Regions from separate parts of the Cellulosimicrobium sp. SJTW-1 genome, predicted to be linked through region 2. Evidence: riboswitches for the same ligand, from Rfam matches in the RefSeq annotation. Region 2 holds a riboswitch; the other holds the start of a gene.
The links. A riboswitch is a leader RNA that binds a small molecule or an ion and turns the genes downstream of it on or off. The one in region 2 is predicted to bind S-adenosylmethionine.
Positions count from the first base shown of each region.

Region 1 (7,846 bases), 860 kb from region 2:
ACGAGGCCGCCGAAGACCCCGGGCTCGGCACCGGGCGGAGGTCGGTCGCGAGGGCGCGGTACGCGGACCCCACGGCGGCGGCGAGCTCGGTGAACGGCACGTCGACCGAGTCGGTGACGAGGATCGGCTCGTCGAGCTGGACCCACGGCGCCCCCGCCGCGGCGAGCGCGCGCAGCAGGTCGGCGTAGGCGGCGACGACGTCGTCGAGGCGGTCGAGCGGCGAGTACCCGGCGGGCGCGTCGTCCGCGGCCTTGGACAGCGCGAGGAACGTGACCGGCCCGACGACGACGGGCCGCGTCACGACGCCGGCCTCCTTCGCCTCGACGAACTCGCGCGCGACGCGGTCGTCGACGAAGCGGATCGGGGTGTCCGGGCCGATCTCGGGGACCAGGTAGTGGTAGTTCGTGTCGAACCACTTGGTCATCTCGAGCGGGGCGTCGTCCCCCTGGCCGCGCGCCACGGTGAAGTAGCCCGCGAGGTCGAGGCGGCCCGCGTCGTCGGTCAGCGACGCGAACCGCGACGGGACCGCCCCGAGGGAGGCGGCGACGTCGAGCACCTGGTCGTAGAAGGAGAACGAGCCGGGGACGGACGCGTCGTCGGCGCCGAGGCCGAGGTCGACGAGCCGGCGGACGGTCGCGAGGCGCAGCTCGCGGGCCGTGGCCTCGAGCTCCTCGGCCGAGGTCTTGCCGGCCCAGAACGCCTCGACGGCCTTCTTCAGCTCGCGGCGGCGACCGATGCGCGGGTAGCCGAGCACGGTGCCGGCGGGGAAACCGACCGGGTTCTGGGTAGGGGAGTGTACGGAAGTGGCCATGATCGAAACCTCTTGCTGGTCCGGAGGACCGGTCAGACGGGCGCGCCGTGCGTGGCGGCGCTCGTCGTGGGCAGGGAGGTGCCGGTGACCCACGGCCCGCTGGCCAGGTCCGGGACGAGCGGGGCGGCGGCGGCGCTGGCGCCGCCCCCGGTCCCGCCCGACCCGCCGCCGAGGTGGACACCCTCGAGCAGGTCAAGAGCGGCGCGGTGCTTGTTGAACGTGTACACGTGCAGACCGGGCGTGCCCGCGTCGAGGACGCGCTGCGCGAGGTCGACCGAGTACGCGATCCCGTAGGCGTGCTGCGCCTCCGGGTCGGGCAGGGCGTCGAGCGCGTCCAGCAGGTGCTGGGGCGCGCGCACGCCCGTGAGCTCCTCGACGCGACGGAGCCGCGCGGGCTCCGTCGTGGGCAGCAGCCCGGCGAGGATGGGGATCGTCACGCCGGCCGCACGGGCCTCGGCGACGAAGTCGGTGTACGACGACGCGTCGTAGAAGAGCTGCGTGATCGCGAAGCTCGCGCCGGCCTGCTGCTTCTGCCAGAGGCGGCGCACCTCCTGGGCGCGCGTCGTGCCGGCGGCGGGGTTGCCGTCGCAGAACGTCGCGACGGCGATCGTCAGCGGCCGGGCTGCGCCGCGCAGCGCGACGGCGGGGTCGGACGCGCAGCGCGACGCCTCGACCTCGCGCAGCAGCGCGACGAGCTCGGTCGACGACCGGACGCCGTCGGGCGCGGGCTGCCAGTCCGGCTGGTCGCGCGGCGGGTCGCCCCGCAGCGCGAGGAAGCTCCGCACGCCCTCGTCGAGGAAGTCGGTGATGACCGACTCCACGTCCTCGCGCGACGCCCCGACGCACGTGAGGTGTGCGATCGGCAGCACGGGCGTGCCCTGGAGCAGGCGTCCGACGACCTGGCGCGCGGTCGCGCGGTCGGTGCCCGCGGCGCCGTACGTCACGGACACGAAGTCGGGGTGCGTCGCGACGAGACGGCGTGCCGTCTCCCAGAACTTCGGGGCCGCGTCCGGTCGGCGCGGGGGCATGAGCTCGAACGACACCGTCGGCCGAGGACGGCCCGGACGGTGCGCGAAGGATGCCTCTGAGGTCATGCGTCACTCCATCGACCCTGGCGTTAGCACCTTTGTCCTCGGGAGGCTTCCGTCGGCGGGTTGCTGCGGTGTCGTCGAGCCAGGACTCTCGACCGCTCTGGATGGTTGGCACGATCCTACGACCCATCCGACATGCGGTCGAGAGCGCCCGCCAGGTGAGATGCGGAGGGATCGGCCGGAGGCGTAGCGGCGCCCCGCGCTACGGATCTCAGGCTCTCTACGCTACGAATTTCAGGTTTCCTACGCTACAGATTTCAGGTGCTCGAGCGAGGTCCCAGACACCGACCATGGCGACGGGTCGTCGTCGGCCTTGCAGGTCTCAGGCCCTCCGGCGCTCGGGCACGTGCAGGCGGCGGAGGAACCGGTCGGTGCGCAGCGGCGGCCCGCGCCGGTCGAGGAGCGACACGACGACGACGGTCGCCGTCGCGAGCGGGATGGTCCAGGCGGCGGGCTGGGCGAGCAGGGCGCGCACGACGCCAGGGACGCCGTCGGCCGTGCCGCCGGACGGGCTCCCGTACCCCGCGGCGACGAGCGCGGACGACGCGAGCAGCGCCGTCGCGCACAGGACGGCCCCCACGACCATGCCCGCCACCGCGCCCCGCGCGGTGAGGCCGCGCCACCACACGCCGAGCAGGATGACGGGGGACAGGGCCGACGCCGCGAAGACGAACACCGTCCCGACGCTCGTCACGAGGCCCTGCGGGATGGTGACGAGCGCGAACGCGAGCGGGATGAGCGTGCACGCGACCGCGGACCAGCGGAAGGACCGCACGGTGCCGCCGAACAGGTCCTGGCTCACGACGCCCGCCAGCGCCACCACGAGCCCCGACGACGTCCCGAGGAACGCGGCGAACGCCCCGGCGACGACGAGCGCGGCGAGCAGCTCGCCGCCGAGCCCGGGCACGAGGCGGGTCGGCAGCGTGAGGACGACCGTGTCCGCGACCCCGGGCGCCGCGAGGTCGGGCGCGACGACCCGCGCCACGAGCCCGAGCGTGCTCGACACCATGTAGAACACGCTGATCATGACGAGCACGACGACGGTCGTGCGGCGGGCCGAGCCGCCGTCGGGCGAGGTGTAGAAGCGCACGAGGACGTGCGGCAGGCCGGTCGTGCCGAGCAGGAGGGCGAGCAGGAGCGAGACGGTGGCGTACGCGTCGAGGCCGCCCGGCCCGGCCTCGTGGGGGAACACGGCGGCGGGGTCGAACGTGACGACGGCGCCGCCGGGCTCGAACGCCCCGCCGAGCGCCATGAGCACGAAGACGAGCGGCACCGCGAGCGCGGTGAGCTTGACCCAGAACTGGAACGCCTGGACGAACGTGATGGAGCGCATCCCGCCCGCGGCGACGACGGCGCTCACCACGACCGCGATCCCCACCGAGCCGACCCACGGCGGCACCGCGGCCACGCTCGTGATGACGAGCGCCGCCCCGTGGAGCTGCGGCACCACGTACAGCCACCCGATGACGAGCACGAGCACGCTCGTCACGCGGCGCGCGACCACGGAGTCGAGCCGGGCGTGCACGAAGTCGGGGATCGTGTACGCGCCGCTGCGCCGCAGGGGGCCCGCGACGAACAGCAGGACGAGCAGGTAGCCCGCCGCGTACCCCACGGGGAACCAGAACGCCTCCGCGCCGGACAGCAGCACGAGGCCCGAGAGCCCGAGGAACGTGCCCGCGGACAGGTACTCGCCGCTGATCGCCGACGCGTTCCAGACCGGCCGCACGGTGCGCGACGCGACGAAGAAGTCGCTCGTGGTGCGCGAGATCCGCAGGCCGTAGAACCCGATGAGCCCGGTCGCGAGCAGGAGCAGCGCGATCGCGACGAGGGGCAGCGCGCTGGTCACGGCGCACCGCCGTCGTCGGGACCGGGCTCGTCGGGCCCGCCCGCGCCCTCGGCGAGCGCGCGGTACCGGCGCTCGTTGCGCGCCGCCGCGACCGCGAACACGACCGCGAACGCGACGATCACCGGGTAGAAGCCGTACGCGTGCACGAGCCACGGCAGCGGCACGCCGAGCAGCACGACGTCGTCCAGCGCGGGCACGCCGCTCATCGTCACCGTGAGCAGCGTGACGACCGCGAGGAACGACGCCACGCACGCCAGCCCGAGCCGGAGCTGGGCCCGCACGAGCCCGCGCGTGTAGGCGGTCGCGGCGTCGTCCGGCTCGCCGGAGCGTGCCGTGCCCGACGGCGCCCCACCCCCCGGGACGGCGCCCTCACCGGGGCCGGGGCGAGGGCCGGGGCGCGCCGCGGGGAGGTCGGTGGACCGGACGCGCACGCGCGCGTCCCGACGCGGGTCGGTGCCCGTCACGGCGCGCCCCGGTGCGGCCCGAGGAGCGCCTCGCGCACGGCGGGCACCATGCGGCGGCTCACCGGGACCTCGTGCCCGGCGACGACGAGCGCGGGCTGCGCCCCGCCGAACCGCGCCGCGGTCACGGCCGCGCGGTCCACGAGGTACGACCGGTGCACGCGCAGGAATCCCGCGGGCGCCCACCGCTCCTCGAGATCGGAGAGCGGCTCGCGCACGAGGAACTGCTCGGTGTCCGTCACGAGCCGGGAGTAGTCGCCCTGCGCCTGCACCCACCGCACCGCGCTGCGCCGGACGAGCCGCGTCGTCGTGCCGACCGTCACGACGAGCGTCTCCTCGGCCGGGGCCGCACCGCCCGCCGGGTCGCCGGCAACCGGCGGTGGAGCGGCGGCGCTCGCGGACGGTGCCGCCGCGTCGGTCGCGGGGGTGCGCCCCGCCGCGGTGCGCTCCGCGACCCGTTCGACGACGCGGTCGACCGCGCGCGTGAGCCGCTCGCGCCGCACGGGCTTGAGCACGTAGTCGACGGCCTCGACGTCGAACGCCTCCAGGGCGCGCGCCTCGTCGGCGGTGACGAACACGACCGCCGGGCGGTCGGCGAACCGCGAGAGCGCGCGGGCGAGGTCGAGGCCGGTCAGCCCCGGCATGTGGATGTCGAGGAACGCCGCGTCCACCGTGCGCGACGAGAGCTCGCGCAGCGCCTCGGACCCGCTCGCGACCCCGCGCACGGTGCGCACGCGCGGGTCGCGGCGGAGCAGGGCCACGAGCTCGTCGAGCACGGGCCGCTCGTCGTCGGCGACGAGCACGTCCAGCCCGACGGCGTCGCCCGCCCCGCCGGGGAGACCGCCGGCCGGAGCCGGGTCCGGGGTGGTCACGGCACGCTCACCTCCGTCTCGTGCAGCGGCTGCGACCGCGGGACGCGCAGCCGCACGAGCGTGCCCGAGCCGGGCGCGGTCTCGATGTCGAGCGCGTGGTCGTCGCCGTAGAGCTGGCGGACGCGCGTGTCGACGTTGCGCAGGCCCACGTGCGTCGTGTCGCGCGACGTGAGGAGCTCACGCACGACGGCCGGGTCCATGCCGACGCCGTCGTCCTCGACCGTGATCTCCGTCTGGGTGCCCTCGTCGCGCGCGGTGATGACGATCGTGCCGCCGTGCTCGCGCGGCTCCAGGCCGTGGCGCACCGCGTTCTCGACGAGGGGCTGCACGGAGAGGAAGGGGATGACGGCCGTCAGCGACTCCGGCGCGATCTGCAGGGTGACGGCGAGGCGCTCGCCGAACCGGGCGCGCTCGAGCTCGACGTAGGAGTGGATCGAGCGCAGCTCGTCGGCGAGGGTCGTGAAGTCGCCGCGCCCGCGGAACGAGTAGCGCGTGAAGTCGGCGAAGTCGAGCACGAGGTCGCGCGCCCGCTCGGGGTCGGTGCTGATGAACGACGCGATGGCGCCGAGCGCGTTGTAGACGAAGTGCGGGCTGATCTGGGCGCGCAGCGCGCGGAGCTCGGCTTGCGCGAGCGCCGTGCGCGACGCCTCCAGCTCGGCGAGCTCGAGCTGCGCCGCGCACCACTGCGCCACCTCGCCCGTCGCGCGCACGAGCGGCGGCCGCACGGTGTCGGCGAACGCGACGACGACGCCGGCGACGCGCCCGCCCGCGACGACGGGCGCCCCGACGGCGTCCTCGACGTCGCCGCTCTCGACGTGGCGCCGCCCCGTGGCGAGGACGCGCTCGGCGACGCGCCGCGCGTCGGGCTCGAGCGTCGAGCTCCCGTCGAGGGCGACCGCCCCGTCCGCCGTGACGACGGCGAGCGCGTCGGCGCCGAGGAGCTGGCGCAGGGAGCGGGCCGCGCGGCCGACGTCGTCGCCGTCGAGCCCGTCGCGCAGGTGCGTCGCGGCGCGCGACGCGAGGTGGAGGGTGCGGAACGTCGCCCGGTCGGAGTCGCTCCCGAGCTCGCGCGACCCGCGCGCGAGCCGCCAGGCGAGCACGAGCCCGAGGGTGAGCAGGACGCCCACGACGAGACCGGCGGCGGCGCCGGCGAACACGGGCCCGGACATGCAGTGATCGTATCCAGCGCGGCGTCACCCGCCCCGGTGGGCAGGTAAGGTTAGGCGACCCTATCCCACGACGGAGGAACCTCCTGTGCCGATCTCCCGGACCACGTCGAGCCCGCGCGTGCGCCGCAGCGTCACCACCACCGCCCTCGTGCTCGCCGCGACCCTCCTCGCGGCGTGCTCGTCCGACCCCGAGCCCGCGGCGACCGGCGCGCCGGCGCCGGACGACACCGCGACGGGGTACGCCGTCGAGCACGCGCGGGGTACCGCCGAGCTCGACGCGGCGCCGCAGCGCGTCGTGACGCTCGAGCCCGTCGAGACGGACACCGCCGTCGCGCTCGGCGTCGTCCCCGTGGGCGCCGCCGTGCTGAGCGTCGAGGCGGGCGTGCCCGCGTACCTCGGCGAGGAGGCGCAGGCGATCGAGGTCGTCGGCACCGTGCCCGAGCCGAACCTGGAGGCCATCGCGGCGCTCGAGCCGGACCTCATCCTCGGTACGGAGTCGCGCCACTCCGACCTGTACGACCAGCTCGCGAGCGTCGCGCCGACCGTCTTCATGGCGACCCAGACCGACCCGTGGCAGGAGAACGTGCTCCTCGTCGGGCGCGCGCTCGGCCGGGAGTCGGACGCCCAGGCCCTGCTCGACGCCTACGACGCGCGGTGCGCCCAGCTCCAGGAGGACTACGACGTCTCCGGCGCGGCGCAGCTCCTGCGTCCGCGCGACGGCATCGTGTCCGCGTACGGGCCGCGGTCGTTCGCGGGCAGCACGCTCGAGTGCGTCGGGTTCACGACGCCGGAGCAGGAGTGGGGCGAGGACATCTCCGTGGACCTGTCCCCGGAGCGCGTGACCGAGGCCGCCGCCGACCTCGTGCTCGTCTCGGCCGCCGACCCCGACGACGCGTCCGCGGTGCCCGCGGAGATCCCGCTCAACGCCGCGTCGTTCCCCGACGTGCGCGTCGTGGACCAGTCCTCCTGGATCAGCGGCGTCGGGCCGCTCGGCGGGCAGGCCGTGCTCGACGACGTCGAGCGCTTCCTGCAGGACCGTGCCGGCTCCTGACGCGGCGGCCGGGCCTCCGGCGACCGCCGGGAGCCCGGCCGGGTGCCGGTTCCACCGGTCGCCCAACGTGCTCTTCCCGACGAGGGTCGCGCGCGTGCACGACGTCGGCCCGCGCCTCGTGCGCGTGACGCTCGCCGGGCCGGACCTGGTCGGGTGCGCCGACGTCGGGCTCGACCAGCGCGTGAAGATCCTGCTGCCGGGGCCAGGCGCGGACCGCCTCGCGCGCCGGGCGCGCCTCGCGGACGAGAGCACGTGGCGCCACGAGTGGTCCGCGCTCGACGACGACGAGCGCCCCGTCATGCGCTCGTACACGCCCGTGGCCGTCCGGCCGGAGGTCGCCGAGGTCGACCTCGACCTGTACCTGCACGAGCCCGCGGGCCCGGCGAGCGCCTGGGCGCGGCGGGCGGCGGTCGGGGACCGCGTCCTGCTGTCCGCGCCGCACGCGCGGTACGGCGTGACCGACCACGGCACGCAGTGGGACCCGGGGCCCGCCGTCGGGCACGTGCTCCTCGTCGCGGACGAGACGTCCGCGCCCGCGGTGCGCG
Region 1 covers NZ_CP136680.1:4,070,289-4,078,134, reverse strand. The annotation lists gene metE (5-methyltetrahydropteroyltriglutamate--homocysteine S-methyltransferase) at 1-811, opposite strand, end outside; gene RSE42_RS18340 (methylenetetrahydrofolate reductase) at 844-1,905, opposite strand; SAM riboswitch class I at 1,911-2,013, opposite strand; gene RSE42_RS18335 (cation acetate symporter) at 2,225-3,748, opposite strand; gene RSE42_RS18330 (heavy metal transporter) at 3,745-4,212, opposite strand; gene RSE42_RS18325 (LytR/AlgR family response regulator transcription factor) at 4,209-5,018, opposite strand; gene RSE42_RS18320 (sensor histidine kinase) at 5,078-6,250, opposite strand; gene RSE42_RS18315 (ABC transporter substrate-binding protein) at 6,336-7,301, shown strand; gene RSE42_RS18310 (siderophore-interacting protein) at 7,396-7,846, shown strand, end outside.
Region 1: linked by a shared signal. The riboswitch ahead of RSE42_RS18340 (methylenetetrahydrofolate reductase) and the one ahead of RSE42_RS03035 (ABC transporter substrate-binding protein) in region 2 are both predicted to bind S-adenosylmethionine.

Region 2 (7,846 bases):
CGGGGCCCGCGCCGCGCTCGCGGCGCGGTACGGCGTCGACCTCGCCGCGGTCGAGGACGTCGCGCTCGGCGCGGCCGCGGGCCTGGCACCCGCCGCGGACCGTCCCGGCACCGTCCTCGCGACGCAGCTGGGCCACCGGACGGTGCGCCGCTACCGCACCGACCCGCTGCCCCACCACGTCGTGCCGACGCTCGTCGCCGCCGCGCAGTCCGCCCCGACGTCGTCGAACCTCCAGCTCTGGAGCGTCGTCGCCGTCACCGACCCCGTGCGCAAGGCGCGGCTCGCGGCGCTCGCGGGCGACCAGGAGCACGTGCGCACCGCGCCGCTGCTGCTCGTCTGGCTCGCCGACGTCGCGCGGGCCCGCGCTCTCGGCGAGCGCGAGGGCGTCCGGCTCGAGGCGACCGACTACCTCGAGACGACGGTCGTCGCGTTCCTCGACGCCGCGCTCGCCGCGCAGAACGCCGTCGTGGCGGCGGAGTCGCTCGGTCTCGGCACCGTGTACATCGGCGCGCTGCGCAACCACCCCGCCCAGGTCGCGGCCGAGCTCGGCCTGCCCGAGGGCGTCGTCGCGGTCGTCGGGCTCGTCGTCGGGCACCCCGACCCCGCGGGCGGGGAACGGGTCAAGCCGCGGCTGCCGCAGGCCGCCGTCCTGCACACCGAGCGCTACCGCGCCGCCGGGCAGGAGCAGCACGTCGCGGCGTACGAGGAGCGCATCGCGCCCTTCTACCGCGAGGAGGGGCTCGACGGCGGCTGGCGCGACCGCGTCGTCGACCGCCTGCGTGTCCCCGGCGCCCTGCGCGGGCGCGCCCACCTGCGCACCACGCTCGCCGCGCTCGGGTTCCCGTCCAAGTAGCCCGGCGGGCCCCGGCGCGACCGCGTCGCCCCGAGCCACCGCACCCCACCAGAGGAAGCCATGTCCCACCAGCACCCGCACCCGACCGCCACCCCCGGCGGGCCGCGACCGGCGTCCGGCCGCGTCCCGCTGTCCGTGCTCGACCTCGCGATCGTCCCCGAGGGGGCGACGGGCCAGGACGCGGTGCGCCGCGCCGTCGGGCTCGCGCGCGACCTCGACCGGCTCGGCTACCACCGCGTCTGGTACGCCGAGCACCACCTGTCGCCCGGCGTCGGCTCGGCGTCGCCCGCCGTGCTCGCCGCCGCCGTCGCGGCCCGGACCGGGCGCATCCGCGTCGGCAGCGGTGCCGTGCTGCTCAGCACGACGAGCCCGCTCGTCGCCGCCGAGCAGTTCGGGACGATCGCCGCGCTCCACCCGGGCCGCGTCGACCTCGGGCTCGGCCGCGCGTTCACGCCGCCGACGGGGGAGAAGGGGGCCGGGGCGCCGCGGCGATCCCGGTCGGCCACCGGGCAGCGGGTCGTCGACGGGCTGTACGTGCCCGGCGCGCCGCCCGCCGACGCGAACGACTCCGTGCTGCGCGAGCGCATCCTCGCGCAGAAGCGGATCGTCGGGGCGTCGCGCACCCCGGCGAGCTTCCGCGACGAGCTCGAGCTCGTGCTCGGGCTGCGCGCAGGGACCTACCGCGACGAGCGCGGGACGCCGTACGTGAGCCCGCCCGTCGAGGGCGCCGACTGGGACCTGTGGGTCCTCGCGTCGAGCGCGGGCGAGAGCGCGCGCGTCGCGGGCGAGCTCGGGCTGCCGCTCGCCGCGAACTACCACGTGGCGCCGTCGGCGACGCTCGACACCGTCGCCGCGTACCGCGAGGCGTTCCGGCCGGGCGTGCTCGACGAGCCCTACGTCGTCGTGTCCGCCGACGTGCTCGTCGCCGACACCGTCGAGCGGGCCCGCGAGCTCGCGACGCCGTTCGCGGACTGGGTGCTCTCCATCCGCAGCGGCGCCGACGGCGCGATCGCCTACCCGGAGCCGGGCACGTCGCCCGCGTGGGAGGAGCGCCCGGAGGCGGAGCGCGCGCTCGTCGCCGACCGCGTCGACACGCGCATCGTCGGCGACCCCGAGACCGTCGTGCGGCGGCTCGAGACTCTGCGCCGCGCGACCGGCGCGGACGAGCTGCTCGTCACCACCGCGACCCACGACGCCGACGACGCCCGACGCTCGTTCGCGCTGCTCGCCGAGCACTGGTTCGCGGGCGCCCCGGCCGTCGGCGACACGACGACCGCCACCCCCGACGTCGCACCCGCCCTCGCCACCACCCGCTGACGCCACCACCCCGCGAAGGAGACACCCATGACCACGACCCCGCCCCTGCGGGCCGCGACCGACGCCGCCGCCCAGGTCGCCGACGGCGCGCTGCTGATCGACGTGCGCTCGGCCGGCGGTCGCGCCGCGCACGGCGAGATCCCCGGCGCCACGCTCGCCGACCGCGACGACCTCGACGCGCTGTTCGGCCCCGCCGACGCCCCGGTGATCTCGCTCGACACGCCCGTCGTCGTCGTGTGCGGGTCGCCGAACGGCTCCGGGCCGGTGGCCGAGGCGCTCGCGCGCCGCGGGTACACGCACGTGTCCCACGTCGACGGCGGCTTCCCCGCGTGGAAGGAGGCCGGCCTCCCGGCGTCCGACCCGGTCGGGGCCGCCCCGGAGCCCGCCGCGCCCGCGGCGTCGCCGGAGCCGACGGCGCCCGCCCGGCCCTGAGCCGGCGGCCGGACCGTGCCCCGCACGTCCGGCCCCCGCACCACCGCTCGCCGCACCACCCGCACCGACACCACGGAGACCCTCATGCCCGTCGAGTTCCTCGGCATCGCCACGACCAACGACGCCTCGGAGACCACCGAGCGCACGACCGCCGCGTTCGACCCCGCCTACCTCGAGCGCCTCGTGCGTGCGCACGAGGACAACGGCTGGACGCGCGTCCTCTTCGCGTACGGCTCCTCCGGCCCCGAGCCCGCCGCGCTCGCCGCCTACACCGCCGCGCGCCTGCAGTCGATCGAGCTGCTGCTCGCGCACCGGCCCAACGTGTCCTACCCGACGTACGCCGCCAAGACGTTCGCGACGCTCGACCAGCTCTCCGGCGGGCGGCTCTCCGTGCACTTCATCACCGGCGGCAACGACCACGAGCAGGGCCGCGAGGGCGACACGCTGACCAAGGACGAGCGGTACGCGCGCACCCACGAGTACATCCAGATCGTCAAGCAGGCCTGGTCGAGCGCCGAGCCGTTCGACCACCACGGGCCGTTCTACGACTTCGACGACTTCGTGCTCGACGCCAAGCCGTTCGAGGGCCGCACCCCGACCATCTCGTTCGGCGGGTCGTCGGACGCCGCGTTCCGCGTCGGCGCGGCCGAGGCCGACATCTACGCCGTCTGGGGCGAGCCGCTCGACCGCACCGCCGAGCAGATCGCGCGCGTGCACGCCGAGGCCGCCGCCGCGGGCCGCACGACGCCGCCGCGCATCCACGCCGCGTTCCGGCCGATCGTCGCGCCGACCGAGGAGCTCGCCTGGGAGAAGGCGCACCGCATCCTCGACCGGATCGAAGCGCGCAAGACCGCCGCGGGGGGCCAGCTCAGCCGTCGGCACCCGATCGACAAGCCCGAGAACGCGGGTTCCCAGCGCCTGCTCGAGATCGCCGCCCAGGGCGAGCGCTTCGACACCGCGCTGTGGACCGCGACCGCGAAGGCCACCGGCGGCGCCGGCAACTCCAACGCGCTCGTCGGCACGCCCGAGCAGGTCGCCGAGGCGCTGCTCGCGTACTACGACCTCGGCGTCCGCGTCATCTCCGCGCGCGGCTACGACCTGCTCGACGACGCGGTCGACTTCGGTCGCTACGTCATCCCGCTCGTCCGCGAGGAAGTGGCGAAGCGCGACGCCGTCGCCGCCGATGCCGCCGCGGCCTGACAGATCGGCAACCTCGCCCCGGGTCGGCGGCTCCGGTCGAGTTCGGCACCTGCGCGTGCCGAACCCGCCCCGGAGCTGCCGAACGCGCGGGTACCGGGGCCCCGAACGACGACACCGACAGCAAGGAGCAGGACCGTGCGGTTCCAGGTACTCGACATCGTGTTCAACCCGCCCCACCCCGTGACCGGGGAGGCGGTCGCGCCGTCCGACCGGTTGAACCGGGTCGTCGAGACGGCGGTGCTTGCGGAGGAGCTCGGGTTCGACTCGTTCGCGGTGGGGGAGCGGCACGCGGGAGAGGTGCTGTCGTCGGCGCCGACGGTGATCCTCGGCGCGGTCGCGGCGCGGACGTCGCGCATCCTGCTGAGCACGGGCGTCACGGTGCTGTCCCTGCTCGACCCGATCCGCGTCGCCGAGGACCTCGCGACGGTCGACCAACTGAGCCGCGGGCGGCTGGAGATCGTCATCGGCAAGGGCAACGAGGTGCTGCAGTACCCGCTGCTCGGGCTGGACCTCGACAAGCAGTACGAGTACCTCCAGGAGAACTACGAGCTGCTGCGCCTGCTGCTGTCGGAGGAGGACGTCAGCTGGAGCGGGCGGCACCGCCACGCGCTGGAGCACGCGACGACGCTGCCGCGGCCGTTCGCCGGGCCGTTCCGGATCTGGCACGGGTCGGCGACGTCGCGCTTCGCGGTCGACCTCGCGGCCCGGTACGGGGACCCGATCGTCAGCGCCAACGCGTTGCAGCCGCGCGAGAACTACCAGGTGCTCATCGACCGCTACCGCGAGCAGTACGCGGCGCACGGGCACGACCCGGCGTACGGGTTCGTCGGGTCGGGCTCGGGCGGGCTGTTCCTCGCGGACACGACGGAGGAGGCGATCGAGCAGTACCGCCCGATCTACGAGGGCCAGGTCGCGGCGGCGGCGCGCCGGGGGTACGGGCCGGACGCCGTCGGGAAGGCACCGAGCTTCCGGACGGTCGAGGACGCCGTCGAGCGCGGGCCCGCGCTCGTGGGGTCGCCGGAGCGCGTGGCGGAGAAGATCCTCGACTACCACGCCTCGTACCGCCACGACCTGCAGTCCGTCTCGGTGAACCACCTGATCCCTGCGGCGCAGCAGGAGGACGTGCTGCGCCGGTTCGCGGAGGAGGTCGTGCCCGTCGTGCAGGCCGAGGTGAAGACGGACCTGTGGAGCCCGGCCGACGCCCGCCGCGCGGCGGGGTTCACGGCGGCCTGACGAGGCATCCTCGACGCCACGGCCGGTTCGCTCTTCCTCGAGCTGGGCGGCGCGGATGATGGAGGAGGCTGCGCTGCGGGCCCGGCGGCAGGCTGAGAACACCCCTGCTGAAGAGGCCGACGGTGTAGCGTCGCGTCCCGGGCGCAGCTCCGGTCTCGACGCAGGCTCTCGCACTCACGCCGCCCTTCCTTGACGCGACGACCCCTCCGCGAGGTGCGCCATGACGACCCACTACTCGCTCGACGCGTTCTTCGGCTCGTTCTTCCACCAGGACTGGGAAGAGGACTACGGGAGTCCCGCAGGTGCTCTGGCGCGTTTCCTGGACCTGGTCGGCCCCAGCAGGTACGACGGACTCGTCGACGAGATCGACAGCACCCTGGACCGCTACCGTTCCGACGAGCAGGTCGTCGAGTGGATCAACGGCCGGCTTCATGCCGAGCTCTATCGCGAGGCCGTGGGAATGCCGCTGCGCGACTGGCTCCTCGTGGTCCGGGGAGAAGTGACGGCGAGAATCACCGCATCAGATCTTGACGGTCCCTGAGGAGTTTCGCTCTCTCGGTCTCTCGCGTGCCGGCTACGGTCGGCGGGCCTGATCGCGACGGCTCCGGTGGCGCGTCGTGCTCGGCGTGCCGGCGCACGTCCGGGCGTCGACGACGTCGCTGTCGACGCCCGTGGCGCGCGCTTCGCTGTCGGTGGCGTCGCGGCGGTCCGTGCTGCCGCAGGTCGGGCGCCCGTCCGAGCGCGCCCGGTCCGTGGCGCCACCCCACCTCCCGAGTCGCCCTTCCCGGCGCGGTAACACGCGAGACGGCCGCGACTCGCGTCGTCTCGGCGGAAACAACCGTCCGCCTGGCGGGACGGCCGTCTCGATACTTGACTCAACCAGTCGAGATTGTCTTTCCTGCTCCCAGGTGACGAGCGTCAGCACGTAGGCCCGGCTCGCTGACCAGCAACCCTTCGACGTGACGGGGTGCTCCGGGAACGACCTGACCGCGCCGCTCCCGCGGCGCGGTAAGCACGGCACCCCGGTGGGCACCCCCCGCCGCGCCGGCCCTGGGCCCGCCGCGGACGACCACCGGCGCCGGACGACCGCCGGTCCTCAGCCGGCACACGAGGAGAGCAGCACGACATGATCCCCACACCTCACCGACGCCGGTCCCTGACCGTCGCCGCGGCGGCCGCCGCGACGGGCCTCCTGCTCAGCGCGTGCGCGGGCGGCGGCTCCGGCGCGTCCGACGGCGACGGGTCGCCCAGCCCGTCCGGCGAGCCCGTGGCGGGCGGCGACCTGACGTTCGCCCTCACGGTCGACTCGCACTGCATCGACCCGCAGCAGGTCGGCAACAACGACGCCATCGCGGCGGCCCGCCAGACCGTCGCGTCGCTCACGGCGCAGGACCCGGATTCGGGCGAGATCCTGCCGTGGCTCGCGGAGAGCTGGGAGGTGAACGACGACGCGTCGAGCTACACGTTCCACCTGCGCGACGACGCGACGTACGCCGACGGCACGCCGATCGACGCGGAGTCGGTGAAGACGAACTTCGACGCGATCGTCGCGCTCGGCGCGACGGCGTCGCTCGGGTCGCAGTACCTCGTCGGCTACGAGGGCACGACCGTCACCGACCCGCAGACCCTCACGGTGGACTTCGCGGAGCCGAGCGCGCAGTTCCTCCAGGCGACGTCGACGTTCTCGCTCGGCCTCCTCGCCCCGTCCTCGGCCGACCTGAGCGTCGAGGACCGCTGCGCCGGGAAGTTCGTCGGCTCCGGCCCGTTCTCCGTGAAGTCGTACACGCAGGACCAGGAGATCGTGCTTGAGAAGGTCGCGGGCTACGCGTGGGGCTCGGAGGCGAGCGACCACCAGGGCGAGGCCTACCTCGACACGGTGACGTTCAAGGTCATCCCCGAGGCGAGCGTGCGCAGCGGCAGCCTGCAGTCGGGGCAGATCGACGCCACGGCCGCGATCTCGACCGTCGACCTCCCGCAGTTCGACGGGAACGGGTTCTGGCTCGAGTACCGCGCCAACCCGGGCGTCGTGTTCAACCTCTTCCCCAACGAGTCGAGCCCGCTCGCGGGCGACGAGGCCGTGCGGACGGCGATCCTCCAGGGCATCGACCGCGAGCAGATCGCGGACACCGTGCTCAGCGCGCAGGACGAGCCGGCCACGAGCGTGCTGTCGCACTCGACGCCGCTCTACGAGAGCGTCGCGGACGAGCTCGCCTACGACCCCGAGGGCGCGAAGAAGATCCTCGACGACGCGGGCTGGGTCGAGGGCGCCGACGGCGTGCGCGAGAAGGACGGCCAGAAGCTCTCCACGACCGTGACGTTCTGGCAGGTGCCGGAGCCGCTCGAGCTCGTCCAGCAGCAGCTCGCGCAGATCGGCGTGGACCTCCAGCTCCAGCACGTGACCGTCGCGGAGTCGCAGGCCATCAAGGAGAGCGGCGACTTCGACTTCGACTACTACAACCTCACGCGCTCCGACCCGGACGTGCTGCGCACGATCTTCTCGGCGAACGCGCGCAACATCAACCAGCGCGACGCCGAGGAGGTCGACGACCTGCTCGACGCGTCGGCCGCGGCGACCGACCCGGCCGAGCGGCAGGAGCTCGTCACGGAGGCGTCGCGACTGCTCGTGCAGAAGGGGCACGCGATCCCGGTCTACGAGCTCTCGACGACCATCGCGGCCGCCGACACGGTCCACGGCCTGACGTTCGAGGCGTCGTCGCGCCTCGACTTCTACGACGCCTGGGTCACCCAGGGCTGACCCGCCGGGTCCGCCTGCCCGACGCCGCGGCGTCGGGCAGGCGGGCATCCCCCACG
Region 2 covers NZ_CP136680.1:658,865-666,710, forward strand. The annotation lists gene RSE42_RS03005 (NADPH-dependent oxidoreductase) at 1-853, shown strand, start outside; gene RSE42_RS03010 (LLM class flavin-dependent oxidoreductase) at 914-2,170, shown strand; gene RSE42_RS03015 (rhodanese-like domain-containing protein) at 2,198-2,602, shown strand; gene RSE42_RS03020 (LLM class flavin-dependent oxidoreductase) at 2,687-3,802, shown strand; gene RSE42_RS03025 (LLM class flavin-dependent oxidoreductase) at 3,938-5,035, shown strand; gene RSE42_RS03030 (contact-dependent growth inhibition system immunity protein) at 5,256-5,576, shown strand; SAM riboswitch class IV at 5,943-6,056, shown strand; gene RSE42_RS03035 (ABC transporter substrate-binding protein) at 6,162-7,790, shown strand.